Hahella chejuensis KCTC 2396: one gene and its partner. The protein of the gene in region 1 interacts with the protein of each later gene in a pairwise test. Links are inferred from orthologs where the notes say so. Each region holds a gene or a part of one and is shown on either strand. Other genes may lie near its edges.

What was found. Proteins that work in one complex are often made in the same cells at the same time.
Region 2: the proteins of HCH_RS08170 (region 1) and clpA interact in binary tests that used the Escherichia coli proteins (3 or more experiments, as listed by UniProt). The link is inferred for Hahella chejuensis KCTC 2396 from one-to-one orthologs.

The regions. Positions count from the first base shown.
Region 1 is NC_007645.1:1,825,441-1,830,699, reverse strand. Bases 1,821-5,259 are described here. They hold HCH_RS08170 (response regulator), read left to right. Parts: upstream 1,821-2,185; coding sequence 2,186-5,059; downstream 5,060-5,259. Other genes in these bases: recO (DNA repair protein RecO), read right to left, coding at 5,099-5,259; cysM (cysteine synthase CysM), read right to left, coding at 1,821-1,877. Also shown: 23S rRNA (uracil(1939)-C(5))-methyltransferase RlmD, read right to left, coding at 1-879; more of cysM, read right to left, coding at 987-1,820. UniProt on the Escherichia coli protein: Member of the two-component regulatory system UvrY/BarA involved in the regulation of carbon metabolism via the CsrA/CsrB regulatory system. Phosphorylates UvrY, probably via a four-step phosphorelay.
Region 2 is NC_007645.1:2,399,347-2,404,206, reverse strand. Bases 1-2,966 are described here. They hold clpA (ATP-dependent Clp protease ATP-binding subunit ClpA), read right to left. Parts: upstream 2,641-2,966; coding sequence 361-2,640; downstream 1-360. Other genes in these bases: clpS (ATP-dependent Clp protease adapter ClpS), read right to left, coding at 2,659-2,966; infA (translation initiation factor IF-1), read left to right, coding at 1-202. Outside these bases: more of clpS, read right to left, coding at 2,967-3,039; HCH_RS34995 (cold-shock protein), read left to right, coding at 3,401-3,751; icd (NADP-dependent isocitrate dehydrogenase), read right to left, coding at 3,960-4,860. UniProt on the Escherichia coli protein: ATP-dependent specificity component of the ClpAP protease. It directs the protease to specific substrates. It has unfoldase activity. The primary function of the ClpA-ClpP complex appears to be the degradation of unfolded or abnormal proteins.

The sequences.
Region 1 (5,259 bases):
CTGCAACCATTCCAGCGCCTGCGCCAACATACGACGGTTGATATCGCGATTGACCTGGGTAAAGTCCATCGGATGGAACTGCATCGTCAAACCATAGTCGCGCAATTGGTAGCTGAGCAGTTCCTGGCCATCTTTCGGCCACAATTTGGCGACGGTATCGGGACCTTTTGGCTGCAAATAGATTGCCAATCCAGTTTGTTCGGAGAAAGCGATCAGTTTTTGCAAATCTTCTTCAGTGAGCGGGTCCATATGACGGATCACCAAAGCGCACATATCGTCGCCCGCCGCCACTTCGATCTGAGGAATACGTTGATAGCCGGAGAGGCTTCGAACCAGCGCTTTCAGTTCAGGAATACGGCCCCCGACAGACTCGATCAATATCGGGCATTCATCAATGGCGGTCAGGAAGTTACTGTAGCGCTCGCGGAAGCCGACAAGAACTTCATCACGCTTGGCGACATAACGCACGCCCAGTCTCGCTTTTGTGCGATAACCGCGCCCCGCGCCCACCAGAGGCGGAACAACCTGTTCCGGCTTTAAGTCGCCAAAATGGCGTAGGTGGTCCAGTAACACAGACTCTTTGTGGTTGATCTGAAAGCCCAGATCAACATGCTGCATGCTGCAGCCACCGCACAGTTTGGAGAATTGACAGTCAGGCTCAATGCGTTGCGGATGCTGCGTCAGCACCTCTTCTACAGCAAGCTCATCATAGCTGCGACGACTGTTTACATATCGCGCAGTCACAGTTTCGCCAGGCAATGCGCCTTCGACAAACAGGGTTTTGCCATCTTTATGAGAGACGCCACGCCCTTCGTGACTGAGAGATTCGATTTCGCAGGTAATGGACTCTTGGGGTAACTTCTTTCTACGACGAGACATGCTTATAAACCTGGGCTATGGGGCCGATCTGGATAAAAAGCCGGCCATTATAGCGGCCTCCCGCAACAGATATAAGGGCTTTGGCGTCGCGCTCCGGCGCAACAGCTTTAGCTGCGGAATACGCCGGTAGACAGGTAGCGGTCGCCCCGATCACAGATAATGGCGACGATCACCGCATTTTCAACCTCACGGGAAATACGCAACGCTCCAGCGATGGCGCCGCCGGAAGATACGCCACAGAAAATACCCTCTTCCCGAGCCAGTGCGCGCATAGTCTCTTCGGCTTCCTGCTGGGCGATATCCAAAACCAGGTCCACTGACTCGGGCTGATATATTTTTGGCAAATACGCTTCCGGCCAACGACGAATGCCAGGTATGGACGCGCCATCGGCAGGCTGCAGGCCGACAATCTGAATCTCCGGATTGCGCTCTTTGAGATAGCGAGAGGTTCCCATAATAGTGCCGGTGGTCCCCATGGAGCTGACGAAGTGAGTAATCGCACCATCGGTTTGGCGCCAGATTTCCGGGCCCGTCGTCTTGTAGTGCGCCAGAGGATTATCCGGGTTGGCGAACTGATCCAGCACCTTGCCTTTGCCTTCGGACTCCATTTGCTTGGCGAGATCACGCGCCCCTTCCATCCCCTCTTCTTTGGATACAGAGATGATTTCCGCACCATAGGCGGTCATCGCCGCGCGACGTTCTTCACTCATATGCGCCGGCATGATCAGGACCATACGGTAGCCTTTGATCGCTGCCGCCATAGCCAGGGCGATCCCGGTATTTCCGCTGGTAGCCTCAATTAATGTGTCGCCAGGTCGGATGTCGCCCCGATTCTCCGCTTCTTGGATCATACTCATGGCGGGACGGTCCTTGACTGATCCCGCCGGATTATTTCCCTCAAGCTTCGCCAGAATGACATTACTGGTGTCGCCGGGTAGTCTTTGTAGTCGAACAAGCGGCGTGTTTCCAACGTAGGATTCAATCGTGGGGTATGACATCTTTAACGTTCGCTTCTTTTTAAATTCAATCAATTAGCTGTAGAATCGGAAATGTCCTTGTCCGCTGCGGCGCCGCTGTGACAATGACTCAACGTCGCCTGAGCAAAAATCCGGTCCCTGTTACGCCATCGAACCATTTCCTTCGATAGCTGTGTCCGGACTTGATATTGGCCGAACATCGGCCATGATAAGCAATAATCTGAGAGTGGCGATATATTCTTTTTTAATATAAAAATCACTTTATATCATAAATACCATAATATGCCGTTTACCCGCGCCTCCTCTACAAGTCGCCGAAGGGCCCCTGCATGAAACGCTGGGGTATAAAAGTAAAGGTCATTCTATTGACCTTGGCGCCGTCACTCACTATTGCGTTCACGTTGTCCGCAGCCTTTGTATTTACTCGCCTGGACGATCTCAGCGACGTGCTCCTGGAGCGCGGCTCCGACTCCGCCCGTCACCTCGCCAACGCTGCGGAGTATGGCGTTTTCACCGGAAACCGCCGCCAATTGATTGGACTGACCAACGCCGTACTGGAAGAGAAAGATATTCGTTCGGTCTCTATTTACGGGCGTCAACGCCAGATTTTGGCCCATGCCGGCCCACGTATTCAGGAAGAGCACACGATCCCCGCCAGCTTATCCACACAGCTTACGATTTATTCCAGTGAGGATGTGCTGCGCTTCACCGCCCCGGTCACCCTGCAAGACCTTAGTCTGAGCGAGGACGCTAATTTGCAGGAATCCGAAGCCTCCAATGGGCTACAGGATAATATCCTGGGGTGGGCGGTCATCGAGGTGTCCCGCGCGCCAACTCAGGTCGCCAAGTATCGAACGATTCTCTTCGCCGTCAGCGCCGTGTTCACCGCCATAATTGTGTGCACATTTCTTGCGCTGCGTCTGAGCCGCGACCTTACTTCGCCGCTATCTCAGGTGGCGCAAGCGCTTACCCGTATAAAAGAAGGCAAGCTGGATACCCGCGTCTATATAGAAGCCAGTCCTGAACTGGCGCTGCTCCAGGACGGCATCAATTCCATGGCGGAAGCTCTCGCCAAGGCCCGCAGTGAGATGCAGCAAAATATAGATCAGGCCACGGAAGACCTCAGGGAGACGCTGGAAACCATAGAGATCCAGAACATAGAGCTGGATATGGCCCGGAAGGAAGCTATCGAAGCCAGCCGGGTAAAGTCGGAATTTCTAGCCAATATGTCTCATGAAATCCGCACTCCGCTCAACGGGATAATTGGGTTCACGCATCTCCTGCTGAAATCCAACCTGGGGCCTCAGCAGCGAGACCAGCTCAACACAATCCTGAAGTCGTCCGAAATCCTGCTAACGATCATCAACGATATCCTGGATTTCTCCAAAATCGAGGCCGGCAAGCTGGTTCTGGATAATACCACCGTCAACCTACAGGAAATCGTGGAAGACGTTCTCACCATGCTTGCTCCCGGCGCCCACGAGAAAAATCTGGATCTGGCGGGTCTTGTCTACTCCGACGTGCCAAGCCATATCATGGGCGATCCGCTGCGCATCAAACAGATCGTCACCAATTTGGTCAATAACGGCATTAAATTCACTCAGAGCGGTGAAGTGGTGGTGCGCGTGATGCTGGAAGACGAATCCGATGAGAGTTCGCTCATCAAAATCACTGTCACCGACAGTGGCGTAGGACTTTCCCGCGTCCAACAACAAACGCTGTTCAGCGCCTTCAGCCAAGCGGACGCATCAACAGCAAGGCGCTTCGGCGGCACCGGCCTGGGCCTGGTTATCTCCAGACGCCTGACCGAACAAATGGGTGGACAGATCGGGGTTGAAAGCGAACTTGGCAAAGGGTCCACGTTCTGGATCGAGCTCCCCGTCGAAATTGCTCCCAACCAGCCAGACAACGAGCTCAACCACCGTTTGTTTGAAGGCGAACGGGTCATCTATCTTGAGCACCAGAAGAAAACTGGACTGGCGGTGGAGCATACGCTCAACAAATGGGGCTCCAACGTCACTCAGGTAGACAATATCAAAGACCTGGCGGACAAAGTGGAGGAAGCGCAACGCAAAGGCGAAGGCTTCGCTGTCGCCATTATTGGTCTGACCCGCCACCACCTGCGCTCGAACTCTTACCTGCAGACCGTACGCAAGCTGGAGTACAAACTCGATTGCCGCACGTTGATACTGACGCCGACCATCGACACCGGTAACGAGGAGCCGCCAATACTGACTGACGCCTCGACTTTCCTGATTAAGCCGGCTTCACAGCGTCGGCTGGCGAATGCGCTAAGCTGGCTGATCGAAGGACGCTCTGACGAAGAGGAAGCGCCGTCGGCGGTATCTATCAAACAGTTGAACGCCACCAGTGGTCGCAAGCCGCTGGTGCTGGCTGTGGATGACAACCTCGCCAACCTCAAACTGGTGGAAGCCTTTCTCTTAGACCTGGGAGCCGTGGTGGAAACAGCCATGAGCGGCTACGAAGCCCTCACCAAGGCCAAGCAGAAGCGCTTCGACGTAATCTTTATGGATGTACAGATGCCCGGGATGGATGGGGTTGAAACCACGATCAAGATTCGTGAGTTTGAAGCTGGTAAACGACGCACCCCGATCATCGCCCTCACCGCACACGCAATGTCGGAAGAGCGTAAGCAACTACTGCAAAGCGGCTTTGACGATTACCTCACCAAACCCACCAATGAAGATGAGCTACAGCGCATTATAGAGCGCAGAACCGGCTTCCAGCTGTCGCCGCAGCCCTCGCTAACCCAACAACCTGTCCGGGAGCCAGGAAAGATAAAGCCATCAGTGAAAGCCGCCACCGAGCCGTGCGTGGACATTCGCAGTTGCGTCACTCTTGCCGGAGGCAAAAAAGGATTAGCGGAAGAATTATTCTCCATGCTGCTTGAAAATCTGCCGGAAGAGCGCAAGTCCATAGAGAGCGCCTGGGAGCAGCAAGACCGATCTGAATTATTGGAACGCGTTCATCGTCTTCATGGCGCGACGCGCTACTGTGGAGTCCCCTTGCTGCGCAACGCCGCAGCGGAACTGGAAGGACAAATCAAGCGTGAAGTAGAGCCGCTGGAGACTGCCGTGTCCGTTCTATTTGAAGAAATAGAACGAGTGCTTTACTGGTCTGACAGAAATGACTGGCAGACAGAGTTCAGAGAATATCAGACTCAGTCAGCCCCGCAGTCCTAGTTAGATTTGGGTTTTCGCGACATCTACCTTTGACGGTGATTAGCCCTTGGTGAGCTTGAGGTAACTGCGCATCAGCTCTCGGGAGTGCAGAGGACGACCGCCTAATAGTTCATCAAGGCACCGGCGTGTCAACCTCTTGGCTGCTGAAAGACTACCTGGAACAGACCAGTCGCGACCAGCTATCGCTATTAGATGATGAC
Region 2 (4,860 bases), 580 kb from region 1 along the record:
TATTGAAATGGAAGGGACCATCATTGACACCCTTCCCAATACAATGTTTAGGGTTCAACTCGAAAATGGTCATGTTGTGACTGCCCACATTTCTGGGAAGATGCGCAAAAACTACATCCGCATTCTGACTGGAGACAAAGTCAAAGTAGAAATGACCCCCTACGACCTGAGCAAAGGTCGCATCGTATACCGCGCCCGCTAATACCTCACATTAATTTTCCCATATCGCCGCCAGAACATTCTAAGCAAGTTCTATAGCTGGGAAGATTCATAAATCACCGGCAACTATGCGGTCATTTAATCAGGCGAAATAAAAAAGGGGCTTATCGCCCCTTTTTTAGTTTCCAACACCCTTTCCAATTAATGCGTGGACTCATCCAGCAGCTCACGCTCCGGCACATACTTAAAGTCCAGCTTGTCGTCTTTCACGCTGACAAACACCGTGCCGCCGCACTCCGCCAAATCTCCGAACAGGATCTGTTCGGCAAGAGGCTTCTTGATATTCTCCTGAATAAGCCGAGCCATGGGTCTCGCCCCCATCTTCTCGTCATATCCATGCACCGCCAGCCATGCTTTGGCTTCAGTATCGAACTCCAGAAGAATACGCTTATCGTCCAGCTGCGCCTGCATTTCGGTCAGGAACTTGTCCACCACATGAGTAATCGTTGTAGTGTCCAATGGACCAAACTGAATGATCCCATCAAGACGGTTTCTAAACTCTGGCGTAAAGGTCTTGGTAATAATTTCCATACCATCAGTGGTGTGATCCTGAGTCCGGAAACCGATTGAGCGACGACTCATCTCTTCAGCGCCGGCGTTGGTGGTCATTACCAATATGACGTGGCGGAAATCCGCCTTACGGCCATTGTTGTCAGTCAAAGTGCCATGGTCCATCACCTGTAGAAGCAAGTTAAAGACTTCCGGGTGCGCCTTCTCAATCTCATCCAGCAGTAACACGCAGTGAGGATTCTTATTCACCGCTTCTGTCAGCAAGCCGCCCTGATCAAATCCGACATAGCCGGGAGGCGCGCCAATCAAGCGGGAAACAGTGTGCCTTTCCATGTATTCGGACATATCAAAACGCACCAGCTCCACACCGAGAATTTTGGCCAACTGACGAGTCACCTCCGTCTTACCAACCCCAGTAGGACCGGCAAACAGGAATGAACCTTCAGGTTTGCCTTCTGACTTCAGGCCCGCTCTGGAGAGTTTGATAGCAGTCACCAACGCCTCAATGGCAGGATCTTGACCAAACACCACCATCTTGAGGTTGCGCTGCAGGTTACGCAGCTTGTCTTTGTCTGAAGAGGAAACTGTTTTCGGCGGAATCCTGGCGATCGACGCCACAACGCTTTCGACAATATGAATATCAATGATCTTGGCGCGCTCAGCCTCTGGCTTCAGCCTCTGGCTGGCCCCCGCCTCATCAATCACGTCAATCGCCTTATCCGGCATGTGGCGATCATTGATATAGCGATCCGCCAAATCCGCAGCGGAACGCAGCGCAGCATCGGTATACTCGACTTCATGATGCTTCTCAAACTGCCGCTTGAGACCTTTCAGAATCAGATAGGTATCGTTAACGGAAGGCTCGACTACGTCAATCTTCTGGAAACGACGCGCCAAGGCGCTGTCTTTCTCAAATATGCCGCGGAATTCAGTGAAGGTGGTTGAGCCGATACAGCGAATTTCACCGGAACTCAACAACGGTTTCAATAGATTTGAAGCATCCATCACGCCGCCGGAAGCGGAACCTGCGCCAATAATCGTATGAATCTCGTCAATAAACAGAATGGACTTGGTTTGGCGCTTCAATTCTTTCAGTAACGCTTTAAAACGTTTTTCAAAGTCGCCACGATATTTAGTTCCTGCGAGCAGCGCGCCAAGGTCCAGAGAATAGACCACAGCGTCTTTGATGATATCTGGCACGTTGCCTTCAACAATCTGCTTCGCCAGACCTTCAGCGATAGCGGTTTTACCAACACCGGCCTCACCCACCAGTAGCGGGTTGTTTTTACGCCGGCGCGAAAGAATCTGCATGACTCTTTCCAGCTCTTTGTCACGACCGATTAAAGGATCAATCCGCCCCAGTCTGGCCTGCTCATTCAGATTGGTTGCGTACGATTCCAAAGGTTTTGAACCGCCGCCCTCTTCCAAGCCTTCCTCCTGGTGTTCGTGTTCCTCGTCCTGTTCACGGTCGCCGGAAACTTTGGAAATGCCATGACTGATATAATTAACCACGTCAATACGAGCGACATTCTGTTTCTTCAGGACGTACACCGCCTGACTTTCCTGTTCGCTAAAAATAGCGACCAGTACATTAGCGCCAGTCACTTCTTTTTTGCCTGAAGACTGGACATGAAATACGGCTCTTTGAAGCACCCGTTGAAACCCAAGAGTCGGCTGAGTTTCCCGCTCCGGATCATTGTTCGGAATCAACGGCGTAGTCGAATCAACAAACTCCGAAAGCTCGTTACGCAGCTGACCCAGATCCGCACCGCATGCTGTTAACACTTTCAGCGCTGAATCATTGTCGAGCAGGGCAAGCAAAAGGTGCTCGACTGTCATGAATTCATGACGTTTCTCGCGCGCGCTTTTGAAAGCTGCATTAAGAGTTAATTCGAGGTCTTTACTTAGCATTTGGCACCTCAGGAATGACTAATCCGCTCTTTCTATCTCACATAGCAGTGGGTGTTCACACTCGGACGAGTATTGGTTTACCTGAGCCGCCTTCGACTCAGCGATATCCCTGGTGAACACTCCACATACTGCACGCCCTTGGGTATGCACCGCCAGCATAACTTGCGTAGCCTTAGGTTCCGACATGTTGAAAAACCTTATCAACACCTCAACAACGAAGTCCATCGGTGTATAGTCGTCATTCAACATAACAACCTGATACATCGAAGGCCGCTTCAGCGCCGGTTTCTCAGGCGCTAGCGCTAGACTCCCGGGGTGGTCCCCATCTTGGTTCCCTTCATCCTCCAGGCCATCGTTGTCCTGATTTAATATTAGTAGACTATTTTCAACTTTACCCATAGCCGGATTGAATAATTTAGTTAAATTTTTACAGTAGTTCGTAACTTTCCGGCAACCAGCTCTGAGCTCTTTTTTGCAACACAATAACTGCCCGCCAACTACACTATACGCCAATTATAAAAGTGGAGTCGCCCCATCCAAACTTCAATGGGCCCAGCCTTTTGGCCGGTTACTTTCAATATGCGCTGCTTTATAATACTATCTGCATTGGTAGCAAACTAGGCCGAGATACTCGAATTGTTGTACTGCTGCTACCGGTGCTTCAGTAGTAAAGCGAAAGTAGTAAAATTAGAGTGGACTGGCCAATAGACAAAAATAACTAGGGTAAAAGCCCATCTCTATGGAGACAAGGGAGTCGATCATGCCTCAAGGTAAAGTAAAATGGTTCAATAATGCCAAGGGCTACGGCTTTATCATCGCTGATGAAGGAAACGGCGATCTCTGCAAAGAAGATCTGTTCGTCCACTTCTCGTCAATCCAAATGGAAGGATATAAGACGCTGAAAGCGGGACAAGCTGTTAATTTTGACGCACAGCCCAGCGGCAAAGGATTCCACGCGGTCAATATTGTTCCGTTAGAATCCGAACCAGAAAAATCCTCGAAAAATCCTGAAACGGAAACTGCGGAAGGCCCTGAAAGCGCCGCCAAAACCGAATCAGTCGAGAATAAATCAAAAGAGAATTCAAGGACGCCAATGGCCGCAAGCGCCTAGCTTAGCAACCATCCGGATACTTGTAATTCCAAACATGCTCCGGCTTGTACGGGGCGTGTTTTGCCCTGCTTGCGACATCAATCGGCCAAATCACCGCCTTTGCGCCATCATCTTTATGTACGCCAGACCATGGCGATAAACACAAACGAGATGGCGAAAAAAGCCCCGCAGAGTGCGGGGCTTTTTAGTTTCCGACGGATGTAAAATCCTACTTCATATGCCTGATGACCGCGTCACCAAACTCAGAGGTTTTCAGTAAAGTCGCGTCCGGCATTAAGCGCTCAAAGTCGTAGGTCACTGTTTTGGCTTCTATGGCGCCCGCCATGCCGTTCAAGATCAGATCCGCCGCCTCTTCCCATCCCATATGACGCAGCATCATCTCTGCCGAAAGGATCAACGACCCGGGATTCACCTTGTCCTGACCCGCATACTTCGGCGCCGTGCCGTGCGTCGCTTCAAACAAGGCCACGCTGCCGCCGATGTTGGCGCCCGGCGCAATGCCGATTCCCCCGACTTCCGCCGCCAAAGCGTCGGAAATATAGTCGCCGTTCAGGTTCAGTGTCGCAATGACGCTGTAATCTTCCGGGCGCATCAGAATTTGCTGCAGGAACGCATCGGCAATAACGTCTTTAATGACAATTTGGCGCCCTGTTTTCGGGTTTTTGAATGCGCGCCATGGTCCGCCATCCAAAGGCTCCGCCCCGAAACGCTCCACCGCCAGTTCATAGCCCCAGTCCTTAAATGCGCCCTCAGTGTACTTCATAATGTTGCCTTTATGGACCAAGGTCACCGACGGCTTGTCATTATCAATCGCATATTGAATCGCTTTTCTCACCAGACGCTTAGTGCCTTCTTCCGACACAGGCTTGACGCCGATGCCGCAATTATCAGGAAAACGAATCTTTGTGACGCCCATTTCTTCGCGTAGAAAACGGATGATTTTTTGCGCTTCCGGGCTGTTCGCTTTCCATTCGATCCCTGCGTAGATGTCCTCAGAGTTCTCTCGGAAAATCACCATATCGGTTTTCTGCGGCGCCACCACCGGGCTGGGCACGCCCTTAAACCAGCGCACCGGACGCATACAGACATAGAGATCAAGCTCCTGCCGC